DNA from 4 places in the Paenibacillus sp. ALJ109b genome. Region 4 is predicted to be linked to each of the others. Evidence: predicted binding sites of a transcription regulator. Region 4 holds the regulator's gene; each other region holds the start of a gene.

Region 1 (3,822 bases), on a different contig from region 4:
TGAACACAATTATCGGAAACGCGTAACTTTAGATTCAAAGCAGAATCTTGAGCTACATTTGCTTCATTGCTTAACTTCATTTAAATTAATAAGTTCAAGAGATATCCTGGTCATCAGGGTGTCTCTTTTTTTGGTGCAACTAGTTTAATAGCTAGAACATTTATAGAAAAGATACATAAGATACAACAACGGAAGAAGCACTAAACACCAAGCAGTGGGGGACCTGTTATGGCAGTGGGAAGGAATGGAAAATCAAATAAAGGTTCCAAAAAAACAAATGCTGCAAATACCCTTCTCAACGGCAACCTAAAAGGAAAAAACCTGGAAATTATCGTTGCAGCATTGCTCGTAAGCGGTAAATTAAGAGTGGATGCCGTTACGTTGTTTCGAGAAGCCACACTTGTCGTTGAGCTAGTTGGACAGTATAAAACACTTAAAAATATTACACCGTCGAATGCAGATAAATTAGTCCAATTTCTTGACGAAATCGGCGACGTGACTCTGGATGATGTTATACGGGCTTTTCAGAAAAGAATAAATTCCTGAATGGAATGAGGTTGGAATGATGTCTGATTTTGACGGCACGGGCTTCGCCGAACTGCTAATTGTAGTCATTCTTGTTGTGTTGTTTGTATTTGGTTCTACAGATATTGATGGACTGACCGATTCACCATCGTCGTCCTAATCAATAGGCTATCATTAATTAAAGAAATAACTACAAAACGCCAGTCCCATAGTTGTGGACTGGCGTTTTTTTTTGAAATTACAGAAATAAAGGGGAGAATGCAATCCAGGCCACAATAAGAGCCAGCACAATGCACACATTTTCCACAACGGCCCCATGTTTCGTGCCCGTACTCATGAGATTAATCCTTATACGCCACTTAAGTGGTGGCAGTGGACGAATGCCGCGATTCGTCAACGAATCTGCCAATAGATGCATGACATAGGCTGTACCTCCGGCTACCCAGATCTCTGGCCCCTGCAAATGAGTTGTACTGTAGAGCAACCCAGTCCATACGGCGGTTCCATATAATGTGTGTGTCAATCCCCTGTGGGTTAACGTGGTACAGAGCATTAACAGACTGCCAGCAATTAGATTCCATGGTGCGAAGGCATGCCCATAGAATACAAGTCCCAATCCGATTGCAAACATCAACACTTTGCGCAGAGAACGCGACGGCAGGAATGATACCATCGCAATCAAAATGGCGAGCAGCAGATTCCATGGTTTCGCCTGAACATAGAAGTACACAAATACAGCGACAGGCAGCAGGATTGTCTGTAACAGCCGAATGAGGCTGTTCGGCAATGCTTTGGATACCAATAGCGAATTCGGCTCATCAATGTCTGGCAGCAGCGAACCGATCAGAGCCACGGTAACCGCCGGTGCAGTCACAGGCATACCGGCCAATTGCAGAACAGAGAGGGATACAGTGGTCCCGATAATCAGGTGGGATCTTCCCATCATGGTGCAAAAACTTCCTTTCGAAGAAATAGGGAACATAAACCGTCCACTCCAGATTTTACAACGAAAACTATATAAGAACAATAGTTCGCATTTCTTATTTCAATTATATTCTTCCTCCATCGAATACTCCTGCGCACCTTTACTATAGATATTCTGAACAAGCCTGCTTTATTATCATTATTAGTGAAATTAATCACATATAATGTCAACATTGAACGGTATGATTTAAATATAATCCACTAAAAATGCTGGTAACGTAAAGTGTCCACTAAAGGAGGCATACAACCATGAACGGAAATAAAGAAAAACTGGTTATCATCGGTAATGGTATGGCAGGCATAAGTACAGTTGAACAAATTTTGAAATTGAGTTCAAAGTTTGAAATTACCGTCTTTGGCACAGAGCCCTATCCCAATTACAATCGGATAATGCTGTCCTATGTATTGGAAGGAAGCAAAACAGTTGATGATATTGTGCTCAATGATCTGCATTGGTATGAGGATTATGGTATCACCCTCCATACGGGTACAACCATAACACGGATTGATTCCAAGAGCCATGAAGTTGTAACTGCGGAAGGCTTACGCTTCCCTTACGATAAAGTCATCATCGCAACCGGCTCCAGCTCTTTCATTCTTCCTGTACCGGGTCATGACAAACAAGGAGTAGTTGGCTTCAGGGATATAGCGGATTGTAACGTCATGCTGGAAGCAGCGAAACAATATAAAAAAGCGGCTGTCATTGGAGGAGGTCTTCTCGGCCTCGAAGCTGCCAAAGGCTTGGTCCAGCTCGGCATGGAAGTTACAGTCGTGCATCTGATGGAGGATTTGATGGAACGCCAGCTTGACCCTCAGGCGTCCGCGATGTTAAAAGCCGAACTTGAGCGTCAGGGCATCCGGTTCAAGATGGGCACACAAACCGCAGAGCTTCTTGGTGGCGAACGGGTAGAAGGTATTCGTTTTGCGGACGATTCCGTGCTGAACACCGATTTTGTTGTCATGGCCGTAGGCATCAAACCCAATACGGGTGTAGCCCGGGAAAGTGGCCTGGAAGTTAACCGCGGCATTGTAGTGGATGACTATATGCAGACGTCACTAAATAACGTGTATTCCGTCGGAGAATGTACCGAACATCGCGGTGTATGCTACGGCCTCGTTGCCCCACTATTTGAACAGGGCATGATTCTGGCCAAACATATATGCGGTGTTGATACAGCTCCCTATGAAGGTTCTGTGGTATCCACTAAATTGAAAATTTCGGGCGTAGACGTCTTTTCAACCGGTGAATTTATCGACAGTCCCGAACATACGGTCATTGCACATAAAGACGACTGGAAACGCACATACAAAAAAATTCTGCTTCGGGATAATATCATAGTTGGCGCTGTACTTTTTGGTGATATTACGGATTCTGCCGAATTACAGAAATTGATTAAACAACAGGCTGAGATGACAGATGAACTGTATGCTTCACTGATGGGTACAGGCTGCGGTGGGCACAAAAAAGCCACATCCGTGGAAACCATGGCTGAAGACGAAATTGTCTGTGGATGTAACGGAGTAACCAAAGGAACCATTGTCGATGCCATTACGAATGAGGGATTGACCAGCGTAGACGAAATAAAAGCCTGTACGGGTGCAACCCGCTCTTGTGGCGGCTGTAAACCGGTTGTTGAACAGATTTTGCAATATGTGCTTGGAGACAACTTTACAGCGGGTGCCAAACAGGGAATCTGCGCTTGCACCTTCCTCAGCCGGGATGAGATCGTATCGGAGATTAGACAAAAAGGATTGCAAACGACCAAAGAGGTCATGCATGTTCTGGGTTGGAATCAACCCGAAGGGTGTTCCAAATGCCGCCCGGCCATTAACTATTACCTTGGTATGATTGCACCAGATACTCATGTGGATGAAAAGGAATCCCGTTTTGTCAACGAACGTATGAATGCCAATATTCAAAAAGACGGCACGTATACGGTGGTACCGCGCATGTATGGCGGCGTCACAACGCCGGAAGACTTGAAACGCATTGCCGACATTTCCGTCAAATACGATGTAAAAGCCGTCAAAGTGACTGGAGGTCAGCGGCTGGACCTGATTGGAGTCAAAAAAGAAGATCTGCCCAAAGTCTGGGCTGAATTGGATATGCCTTCAGGCTATGCATACGCCAAATCGCTGCGTACAGTCAAAACATGTGTCGGCTCACAATTTTGCCGCTTCGGCACGCAGGATTCCATGGCGATGGGTGCTCTGCTAGAACGCAAGTTCGAACGTCTCGATCTACCTGCCAAGTTCAAATATGCCGTAAACGGTTGCCCTCGTAACTGTGCAGAGTCGTGTACAAAAGATATC
Region 2 (3,822 bases), on a different contig from region 4:
TTCCTTTATTCCTTTGATCATTATGTTTCTGCTGTTCTTCTTCCTGTTTAATCAGGCTCAAGGCGGCGGCGGTAAAGTAATGAACTTTGGTAAAAGCCGTGCTCGTCTCTATAACGAAGAGAAGAAACGGGTTACGTTTGAAGATGTTGCGGGTGCTGACGAAGAGAAACAGGAGCTTGTTGAAGTCGTGGACTTCCTCAAAGACCCTCGTAAATTCGCAGCAGTAGGTGCACGGATTCCTAAAGGCGTATTGCTTGTAGGTCCTCCGGGTACAGGTAAAACCTTGCTCGCTCGTGCTGTTGCCGGTGAAGCGGGTGTACCATTCTTCAGTATTTCCGGTTCTGACTTCGTTGAAATGTTCGTCGGTGTCGGTGCATCTCGTGTACGTGACTTGTTTGAAAATGCGAAGAAAAACGCCCCATGTATTATCTTTATTGATGAGATTGATGCTGTAGGACGTCAGCGTGGTGCTGGTCTTGGTGGTGGTCACGACGAACGTGAACAAACACTCAACCAGTTGCTCGTTGAAATGGACGGATTCGGAGCCAATGAAGGTATTATCATCGTTGCTGCAACGAACCGTGCTGATATTCTGGACCCTGCCTTGCTGCGTCCAGGACGTTTTGACCGTCAAATCACGGTTGATCGCCCTGACGTGAGAGGTCGTGAAGCGGTTCTGAAAGTACACTCACGCAACAAACCACTCACCAAAGATGTGAAGCTGGACATTATTGCGAAGCGTACAACAGGCTTCTCCGGTGCGGATCTGGAAAATCTCTTGAACGAAGCGGCATTGCTTGCGGCACGTCGTAATCGCAGAGATATTTCCATGCGTGAGGTAGACGAAGCGATTGACCGTGTCATTGTTGGTACGGAGAAGAAAAGCCGTGTTATCAGTGACCGTGAAAAACGTATTGTTGCTTATCACGAAGCAGGTCATACCATTGTAGGCTACTTCCTGGAACATGCCGATATGGTACATAAAGTTACCATTATTCCGCGCGGACGTGCGGGTGGATATGTAATCATGTTGCCAAAAGAAGATCGTATGCTTGTTACCAAGCAAGAATTGCTGGACAAAATTACTGGACTCCTTGGCGGCCGTGTTTCCGAAGAACTGTTTATCGGTGAAATCGGTACGGGTGCATACAGTGACTTCCAACAAGCGACGGGTATCGTCCGTAGCATGGTTATGGAGTACGGTATGAGTGAGAAGCTGGGACCTATGCAGTTCGGTAGTTCGCAGGGACAGGTATTCCTGGGTCGTGATATCGGTCATGAACAGAATTACTCAGATTCCATTGCTTACGAGATCGATCAGGAAATGCAACGCTTTATCAACGAATGCTATGAGAAGTGTAAAGACTTGCTCGTTAAACATTCCAAAGAAGTGCATCTGATCGCGAACACGTTGCTGGAAGTGGAGACATTGGAAATGGATCAGATCAAGCAATTGATCGAGACAGGTGCCCTGACTCCAAAAGATGAGAACAGCAACGATGGAGAAGGTACGCCTAGCGAAGGCGGAGAAGCGATCATCGACAACATCGGTGATGTACGCGTCCGTATCCAAGGCAAAGATGAAACGCCTGAACCGCCAGCCGGAGATATTCCTAACGAAGCTCCGAATCTGGACAAAGGAAACAGCAATGACCCGGATGATGGTGGAACGAAACCAACGTCTTAATTTATAACACCATTTGTCTGTAGTGGCAGATGACAAGGAGAGCCTTCGGGCTCTCTTTTTTTATGTATCCTTCAAATTGTATAGATAATGATAACCGGGAGCTTTAGGGCGAACTACGTAGGAAATGGGTGGTTATGCCCTTGTTCTGGGGCGTTTTCATTTATTGACAGAGTCGTGAACGTTGTGTACATTAGGTGTTAAACCGCTTGTGATTCGTTTCTCAAGCGAAAATAACGACTTGGATTTGCCATATGAAACAGCGTATAAGGCTGTCCCGATAAGGAGAGGATCACAGGTGGAAGCTCTGGCTTTAGAGCGCAAGGCTGAGATGAACCGGGAGCTGCGCGAGCGGCTGATGGAGTTGAAGAAGGAACGTAATGCCATTATTCTTGCCCATTATTATCAACGTGACGAGGTACAAGAGGTCGCTGATTTCCGGGGAGATTCGTTTTTGCTGGCTCAGAAGGCGGCACAAACCGATGCGGATGTTATCGTTTTCTGCGGGGTTCATTTTATGGGTGAAAGCGCTAAAATTCTTGCCCCTAACAAAACGGTTATCATCCCCGACGAGCGTGCAGGCTGCCCAATGGCAGATATGGTGAACGTTGAAGGCTTACGTAAATTGAAAGCACAGCACCCGAATGCCAAAGTTGTAACGTACATCAATTCCTCAGCTGAGATCAAGGCAGAGACCGACATCTGTTGTACATCGGCCAATGCTGTCAGAGTCATTCAATCTGTTGATTCCGATGAAATCATCTGGGTACCGGATAAAAATCTGGGACATTATGTGCAACAACATACAGACAAGAAAATGATTATCTGGGAAGGTTACTGCAATACCCATGATATGCTGACGGTCAAAGACGTGGTTGAGATGAGAGCGAAGCATCCAAATGCCGAGTTCGTTGTTCACCCGGAATGTCGTCCTGAGGTTGTAGAGATGGGTGACTTCGTAGGCAGCACAACCGCCATTCTGGAATATTGTAAGAATTCGTCCGCTAAAGAGTTTATCGTAGGTACTGAGGATGGTACAGGATACCAACTGCGTCTCGATAGCCCGGATAAACAATTCCACTTTGCTACCAAGTTTCTCGTATGTCCGAACATGAAAGTCAATAATTTGAAAAAGCTGGTTAAATGCCTGGAAACGATGAAGCCACAAATTTACGTGCCTCCAGCCGTTGCCGACAAAGCCAGAGAATCACTAGAGCGCATGTTACTGGTGAAGTAGCATGCGCTACTCTTGCTCCAAGACAGGTGAAATAACATGATACCGCAATATTTAGTGGATTTTGATCTGTCCGCGCTGCCGATGGTGGAGACGGATGTGCTGGTTATTGGTTCGGGCATTGCTGGTTTGTTTACTGCGATCAAGGCGAGTGAACAACGCAGTGTGTTGATGATCACGAAGAAGTCGTTACTGGAAAGTAACACCCGGTATGCGCAGGGGGGCATTGCTGCGGTTATTGCTGAGGATGATTCACCTGCCTATCATTTGCAGGATACACTTGTTGCTGGAGCGGGATTATGCCGCTCCGAAGCAGTCGAAGCATTGGTGAACGAGGGCCCGGACGGCGTGAAAGAACTGATTCGACTGGGTACTTTGTTTGATCTGGAGAACGGCGAGTTGGCGTTGACGCAGGAAGGTGCGCACAGCCACCGCCGTATTTTGCATGCCAATGGGGATGCAACGGGATATGAGATTGTGCGTGCATTGGCTGCAAAGGCGAATGAACATCCGGGGATTGAAGTGTGGGATGAGCATTTTGTCATTGACCTAATTACAGAGCAGGGAGAATGTGTAGGTGCACTGGTTCAGAAGGCTGACGGTTCGCAAGTATTTGTGAAGGCAGAGGCAACCGTACTATGCTCTGGCGGGGCTGGACAGTTGTATCGATATACGACTAATCCGGAAGTGGCTACAGCAGACGGCGTGGCGATGGCCTATCGTGCCGGAGCAGTTGTCCGGGACATGGAGTTTATCCAATTCCACCCGACCTCCCTTTGTTATCCGGGAGCACCACGTTTCCTGGTGTCCGAGGCTGTACGTGGCGAAGGGGCCTATTTGCGCAATGTGAAAGGCGAGCGCTTCATGGAACGGTATCATGCACAGCTTGAACTGGCACCACGTG
Region 3 (3,822 bases), on a different contig from region 4:
ATGCTGGAGGCCATTGCCGATATGAATATGGGCTGCCTGTGCGTTACCATACAGCTCAGCCAGCTTCACGATGTCCGCCTCCGGCACACCTGTAATACGTGCAACGCGCTCAGGGGTGTAGCTGCGGACATGATCACGAAGTGCCTCATGGCCGACGGTATATTTTTGCATAAAAGCCTCATCTGTCAGTCCCTGCTCAAACAATACATGCATTAATCCGAGTGCCAATGCACTGTCTGTACCCGGGTAAAGTGGGATGAACCAGTCTCCCCATTGGGCGGTCCGATTGCGATGGACATCAATAACGACGATTTGGGCACCCTTTTTGCGGGCTTTCTCAGCCAGAACAACCTGATGCATATTGGTGCTGACGATGTTGCCTCCCCACACCAGAATGACATCCGCGTGCTCTGTATCCTCGGGCAAGGTTCCCCGGTTCGCACCCATCGTATATTTCCAGCCAGTATTTCCTGCTGCATTACAGATGGTCTGTTCGAGCATGCTCGCACCTAGCGCATTGAAAAATCGACGATCCATGCCGTCCACACCAAGAATGCCCATGTTTCCATAGAAGCTGTAGGGCAGGATGCTCTCCGGTCCGTAGGTAGCTGCCAGCGAACTGAATCTCGCCGTAATCTCGCCGATGGCTTCGTCCCAACTGATTCGCTCGAACTGGCCATCGCCCTTGGCTCCGATGCGTCGCATCGGATATTGCAGCCGCTCGGGGTGATACACTCGCTCCGTCATATTTCGAACCTTGTTACAGATGGCACCTTTTGTAATCGGATGGTCCGGATTGCCCGCTACCTTCACGATCTTACCGTTCTCCTTATGAAGCAGCAGGCCGCAAGTATCCGGACAATCGAGCGGGCAAACTGCCGGGAATACGCCATTCTCCTGATCGATCATATACAAGTTCCTCCCCCTTCAAAGCTATCCTCATATCATATCTTCTTCATGGTAATCGCGTAAAGAGAACAGTCTTTTTTTACTGCCACAACCGCTCCGAATTTTTTTTAAAAAAATCTTTTCCCCTTTGATTCATTCTCGAAATTCAAGGGTAAATTAAAAATAAGGCATTAGGCTAGTGTTTCCCCACTTCCTCCTCATGCCATATCATGGACCACTCCCGAAATTCGCCATGAACAGGTTTCGTTCCCCCGAACCTTGTCATGGCGAATTTATTTTGCGTGCATATTTTTACATTAAAAAAGGCGATTCCTCTTCCGCCCATCACAGCAGAGAGCCATGACTTGAACGAGATCAGAATCGCCTCTCCTGTTTACTTTGACTTGTCTTTTCACTCGTTTTCGCACTTGTACCACGGTTACAACGCTACTCTATTACTCGGAAAAATGCTGCTACGCCTGCTTGCTCCACATCGGTCTGGCTTCTGTCTCCACAGGCTGGGCCACCGCCATTGCCACCTCAGGCTTCACTTCCGGCTCATGCTTGCGCAGGTACACCATCCAGTAAGCAACCGCCACAAACAGCGCCCCTCCCGTCAGGTTGCCAAGCCATACCGGAATGAAATTCATGATGTATTGCCCCCACGAATAATGCCCTTCGAAGATCGCCGCAGGAATCAGGAACATGTTGGCGACAACGTGCTGGAATCCAATAGCTACAAAGGCCATCGTTGGGAACCAAATGCCCAGTACTTTTCCACTCATCGTATCCGATGCGTAGGACAGCCATACTGCGAGAGCTACCAGCCAGTTACACCCGATCCCGGATATAAAAGCCTGAAGGAAGCTGTCGTCCAGCTTGTGTCCAGCCATATCCACTACTTTGGTCAAATAGGCACCTTCTGCCGTCAGACCGAGCACATGCCCAAATGCATAGGCCACAAAGAGCGCTCCAAGGAAATTACCTATCGTCACTAAGGTGAGATTCTTCAACATGTTGCCCGTGGACAGTTTACGTGCAATCGTCGCAAGTGGGACGGCCATCATATTGCCTGTCAGCAGTTCCCCACCGCCAATCAGCACCAATATTAAACCTACCGGGAACACTGCTGCACCAATCAGATTAACCAAGCTGCCCCACTCGGCCGGAGCAGAAGCAATGACCCGAATATCCAGCAGAAATCCAAGCGCAATAAAAGCACCTGCCAGAAAACTGAGTATCAATACGGAGGACACCGGATTTTGAGCTTTCTTCATCCCCGTATACGCCGTATATTGTGCAACCTCAAGAGGTGTTTTTGCTGCCATAACGATCCTCTCCTTCACAGTTCATGAACATCATAATTCAACCTGTTTTGTTGATATGTTCATTGTATCGCGAAGGTTTCAAGAGGTTTGTTACTTTTATCACAAAGTCTGAAAACTACATTTTAATATTTCCGTTGTATGTTGCTTGATGTGCAGAAAAATAAAAAAAAGAACTGCCGCATAATGAATGCGGCAGTTCTCAGATATTATGGTTATACCATCGCTGGTGTTTTTACTTCTACTGGAGGCAACGCCTGAAGACCAGCCGAGTTCAGGAAGTTCCACGGTTTGTTGTAGTGTGGTTGGAAGAAGAAGTCGATGAAGGCCAGCTCATCTACCGTCATGTTGTTCTGGATGCAGACAGAGATCGTATTAATCGACTGTGTCAGATCAGCTTGTGACATGACCTGCGCACCAACAATGCGGCGCGTAGCCTGTTCATAGATTACTTTGAGCAGCAGCTTCTCTGCCGTTGGCATGAACTCTGGACGGTAAGCATCTTCAAGCGTTACAGCTTCAACCACCAGACCCTCATCCGCAGCAGATGCTTCCGTCAGACCTGTACCTGCAATATTTTGCTCATAAATTTTAATTCCTGATGTGCCTTGTGTACCCATATATCGTGTCGTAGGACGAACCAAGTTCCGTGCTACGAGTGTTCCCATCCGCACTGCATTGGTTGCCAGTGGAATGTACGCTGCCTTGCCGGTTGGGTTGTAATGAATTGCACAGCTGTCTCCAGCAGCGAAGACGTCTTTTTGACTGGTTTGCATATATTTATCCACGATGATTGCGCCGTTTGGCAGCATATCCACTTGGCCTTTGAGCAGCTCGGTATTTGGACGGAAACCAATGCACAGAATAACGAGGTCTGTATCGAACTCTCCTTTGGATGTAATGACCTTGTTCACTTTGCCATTCTCTCCGGTAAATTTCTGTACAGTTTGGCCCAGTGCCAGCTTGATGCCGTGTCCAGTTAACGTTTCTTCAATGGCATCCGTGAACTCGGGGTCGAGATATTTATTCAAAATCCGATCCACGCTATCAATCAGTGTAACTTCCTTGCCGTTCATTTGGAAAGCCTCCACCAGTTCAATGCCGATATAACCTGCTCCTACCACGGTAATACGTTTGGCATGTTTAGCTTTCTCAATAATCGTGTTGGAATGGTTGTAGTTTTTGCAAAGTAAAATGTTATCCATCTCGATGCCTTCCAGCTTCGGTACGACAGGCCATGAACCTGTGGTTACAATCAACTTGTCAAAGGTATCTTCAAATTCTTCCCCGGTTTTCAGGTTTTTAGCCTGAAGTGTATGGCCCGCCGTATCCACTGCAGTTACTTCATGCAGCATTTTGGTAACGACGCCTAGCTCGGCCAGTTGATCTGGCGAAGAGTAGAACAGTCCGTCAGGATCTTTAACCACGCCCCCCACATATAGCGCAATGCCGCATGATAAGAAGGAGATATTGTCATTGCGCTCATACACCGTGATGGTAGCATCCGGGTACAACTTGGCGGTGTTAACGATAGCTGCGGTTCCTGCGTGTGTACATCCGATAACTGCGATTTTCATAAAAAGTTCCTCCTCGAAATATATAAATAAGA
Region 4 (3,822 bases):
TCTCAGGTCTGCTCAAGGACTTGGCAACGATTAAGGATAATCTGCGTTTCTTCATGCGGATGGATGATGCCAACACCGTGTACTGGATGGAGGCCAGCGGCCAATTCCGCAGTAAATCACTTCAGCTCTATGCTGTTCCTGTCGATGTCAGTGCACAATTGAAGGATATGTTCTTTGATAAAAAGAAAAGCGTTGTGCTTACATCGGCTACGCTCTCCGTTGACAAGTCATTTCAATTCATGATCGAACAGCTGGGTTTGCAGGAAGCTGCCGAGAATAACCGTTTGTTAACGTCCATGTTGCCGTCACCGTTCAATTATCGAGAACAGGCGCTGCTCGTCATTCCGCGTGATTTCCCAAGCGTGAAGGGCAGTGTAGGCGATGCCCACTTTGTGGATATGCTCGTGCACTCCCTCGCGGAAACGGCTATTGCCACTCGTGGACGTATGATGGTGTTGTTCACCTCCTATCGCATGCTGCGCCAGGTCTATGACCCACTTAAGGAGGCCTTGTCAGGCAATGATATCTCTTTGCTTGGGCAAGGGGTGGACAGTGGCAGCCGTTCCAAGCTTACACGCCGCTTCCAAGATGCGAAAGCAACGGTGCTTCTTGGCACAAGCAGCTTCTGGGAAGGGGTGGACATTCCAGGAGAGGCTCTGACTTGTCTCGCGATTGTCAGACTGCCGTTCCAGCCACCGAATCATCCATTAGTCGAAGCGAAGAGCGAGCTTTTGCAGCAGCAGAAGAAAAACCCGTTTATGAAGCTGTCCGTGCCACAAGCCGTCATCCGTTTCAAACAGGGATTTGGCAGACTGGTTCGTACAGGCAAAGACAGAGGCATTGTGATTGTATACGATACACGCGTTATTGAAGCATATTATGGCAAGTACTTTTTATATTCATTACCTGGTCCCAAAATGGAGCACATGCTCACAGAACAGATGGTTCCACGCATTTCGGAATGGCTCGAGAGACCGACCGAAGAGCAACAATAACAGATCGCTCTGTAGCTTCCATTATTGCAAGACGCCAGTGGTTGGCGGTAAAATTAAGTAATATGATTTATTCGTTTCATGGATATGCGAGTAAAGCAATTAAAGGAATTAAAGCAATTATCCATTATATAACAATGAGCATCCTGTTTAACTCAGTAATCTTTTTGCTCGTTTTAGACAGGGTGCTCATCTTTTTCATCTATCTATCGTGGCCTTTGTAAGGGGGAGCAATGAATGAAATCAGATAAAATTTCGGAAGCCGTGGTGCGTAGATTACCTGTTTACTTGCGTTATTTGAATGAACTGCATCAGCGTGAAGTCAATACGGTCTCTTCACAAGAACTTGGATTGAGGCTGGATTTGAATCCTGCCCAGATTCGTAAAGACCTGGCTTACTTCGGTGACTTTGGTCGTAAAGGGATCGGGTATGACGTATCATATCTCATTGAGAAAATCCGCCATATTTTAAAAATAGACCAGCAGATCAATGTAGCTCTTGTCGGAGCAGGTAATTTGGGACATGCCTTGTCCAATTACAATGCCTATCTCAAAGACAACATGAAGATTGTCGCTGTATTTGATGCCTACGGTCCGAAGATTGGGAGCCAAATCAACAGTTTGACGGTACAACCGATGAATGAATTAACGGATTCGGTCAAAAAAGATAACATTCGTATAGGTATTATCACGGTTCCGGATACGGAAGCCCAAAATGTTGCAGATCAGCTGATTGAGTCAGGAATTGAAGCGATTCTGAACTTTGCACCAACGATCCTGAAGACCCCGCCGCATATTCGTATTCATCATGCCGATTTTACGACGGATCTACTTAGCCTGGCTTATTACTTGGAGAATGGAAAGGACGACGAGGAAGATGACGACAAATAGATGGGTAATTCACAACGGCAAATTTGCCGTGAGTGAGGGTACGAATTGGAAAGTGGTTCAAGGTTTTATGGTTGTTGAGAATGACAAGATTGTGCATATTGGTGAGACATTGCCGGAAGGAGACGAAAGTCTGACAAAGGTGGACGGAAAAGGACTGTTCTTCTTGCCGGGTCTGATCAATACGCATGGTCACGCGGCCATGTCGCTTTTGAGAGGCCATGGAGACGATCTGGCGTTACAAGTATGGTTGCAGGAGAAAATGTGGCCAATGGAAGCCAAAATGACGTCTGAAGACGTATATTGGGGCACATCACTATCCGTTCTTGAAATGTTGAAAGGCGGAACAACATCTTTCCTGGATATGTATGATCATATGGATCAGGTCGCGAAAGTGGTGGAACAATCCGGCGTTCGGGCTGCTCTGGCACGTGGGGTAATCGGACTTTGCTCAGAAGAAGAACAACTGCGTAAGCTGGAAGAGTCCGCAGCATTTGCTCGTCAATGGAATGGACAGGCAGACGGAAGAATTACAACCGTAATCTCTCCACACGCCCCTTACACTTGCCCTCCGGATTACATAGAGAAGCTGGTACAGGTTGCTCATGACCTGAATCTGCCTTTGCATACGCATATGTCTGAAACGCTTCGCGAAGTGGAACAGAACGTGGCTGATTACGGACTGCGTCCGGTTGCACATCTGGAGAAACTAGGATTTTTCTCCCGTCCATCTTTGGTTGCACATGCGGTACATCTGAATGATGAAGAGATCGAGATTCTCGCAAAGCATGATGTAGCAGTTTCCCACAATCCAGGCAGTAACCTGAAATTGGCTTCGGGTGTTGCACGAGTACCTGATCTGTTGAAAGCAGGTGTGACCGTATCCTTGGGAACAGACGGACCAGCAAGTAACAATAACCTGGATATGTTTGAAGAGATGAGATTGGCTGCGTTGATTCATAAAGGTGTGTCTGGTGACCCTACTGCAGTGCCGGCGGGGGAAGCACTTCTGCTTGGAACTTCATATGGTGCCAAATCCATATTCCTGAACAACACAGGCGCTCTGCAAGTTGGCATGAAGGCTGACTTCATCGCGTTGAACATCGAACAAGCCCATTTCTATCCGCATACGGATCTGATTTCCCATACGGTCTACTCGGCATCTGCCAAAGATGTGGAGCATGTGTGGGTGGATGGTAAACAAGTGGTTAAACATGGCGAATGTCTTACAATGGATGAAGAGCGCATTCTGCGTGAGTCTCAGCTGGCATTTGACAGTTTGCTTGCCCGATAATTACAAGGACCGCATCGTCATAGGGAAAGGAAGTTCGGCTTTTGAAGAAAAAAAAGAAGTGGATATGGATTTCGCTGCTGCTCCTGGTTCTGATTCTGTTTGGACTTCAGCGTTATTATGTCTATGTTACCCAGGATCAGCGCAAGGAAGAGGCGTTGGCCATACAGGCGGCCCAGGAACAGCTGGGGATTACGTCCCACGAAGAGCTGCGTAAGTATGTCTGGGGGCAGAAAGACGGCGGAGACAACATATACTGGACCCTGATCGGCAAAAATAAGGATAATCAGGATGTCATGGTGTGGATCAAGTTTGATGAGAATAACAAACCGGTGACGGGAGCCAATGCAGTACACGGTGAATTGTTGAAGAATGGCATGAATGAAGCTCAGATTCGAAATCGGTTCAGCTCTGAAGTTCCGGGTGGGGAGATCAAGCGAATCATGCCAGGCGTTGTGAATGGAATCTATGTATGGCAAGTGTATTACAACGATGATACTCACAACTATTATCGGTTTTACCGCTTCAGCAACGGGGAACAGGTGGACCTGGTCTATACGATCCCGAATAGCTAGAATTAGCAAAAGTACTATCGCCCAAAAGAATACATTAAAGAACCGGCAGACGGAAACCCGACTGGACCGGTTCTTT

Evidence for each region. The regulator Rex, encoded in region 4, represses fermentation and respiration genes when NADH is low (regulators of the CRP and FNR family bind a similar motif). The targets are predictions, from matches to a motif close to TTGTGAAATATTTCACAA.
Region 1: the regulator Rex is predicted to act here: its motif matches at 1,653-1,670, upstream of nirB (nitrite reductase large subunit NirB).
Region 2: the regulator Rex is predicted to act here: its motif matches at 1,894-1,911, upstream of nadA (quinolinate synthase NadA).
Region 3: the regulator Rex is predicted to act here: its motif matches at 2,304-2,321, upstream of G3352_RS16815 (formate/nitrite transporter family protein).

What each region holds. Positions count from the first base shown of each region.
Region 1 covers NZ_JAAIFP010000033.1:75,299-79,120, reverse strand. The annotation lists gene G3352_RS27345 (M42 family metallopeptidase) at 1-26, shown strand, start outside; gene G3352_RS27340 (hypothetical protein) at 229-546, shown strand; gene G3352_RS31520 (hypothetical protein) at 563-685, shown strand; gene G3352_RS27335 (metal-dependent hydrolase) at 764-1,471, opposite strand; gene nirB (nitrite reductase large subunit NirB) at 1,759-3,822, shown strand, end outside.
Region 2 covers NZ_JAAIFP010000037.1:47,407-51,228, forward strand. The annotation lists gene ftsH (ATP-dependent zinc metalloprotease FtsH) at 1-1,687, shown strand, start outside; gene nadA (quinolinate synthase NadA) at 1,983-2,921, shown strand; gene nadB (L-aspartate oxidase) at 2,958-3,822, shown strand, end outside.
Region 3 covers NZ_JAAIFP010000015.1:177,213-181,034, forward strand. The annotation lists gene G3352_RS16810 (molybdopterin-containing oxidoreductase family protein) at 1-909, opposite strand, end outside; gene G3352_RS16815 (formate/nitrite transporter family protein) at 1,362-2,216, opposite strand; gene G3352_RS16820 (FAD-dependent oxidoreductase) at 2,429-3,790, opposite strand.
Region 4 covers NZ_JAAIFP010000012.1:69,071-72,892, forward strand. The annotation lists gene dinG (ATP-dependent DNA helicase DinG) at 1-995, shown strand, start outside; gene G3352_RS14145 (redox-sensing transcriptional repressor Rex) at 1,230-1,883, shown strand; gene G3352_RS14150 (amidohydrolase) at 1,870-3,174, shown strand; gene G3352_RS14155 (cell wall elongation regulator TseB-like domain-containing protein) at 3,216-3,746, shown strand.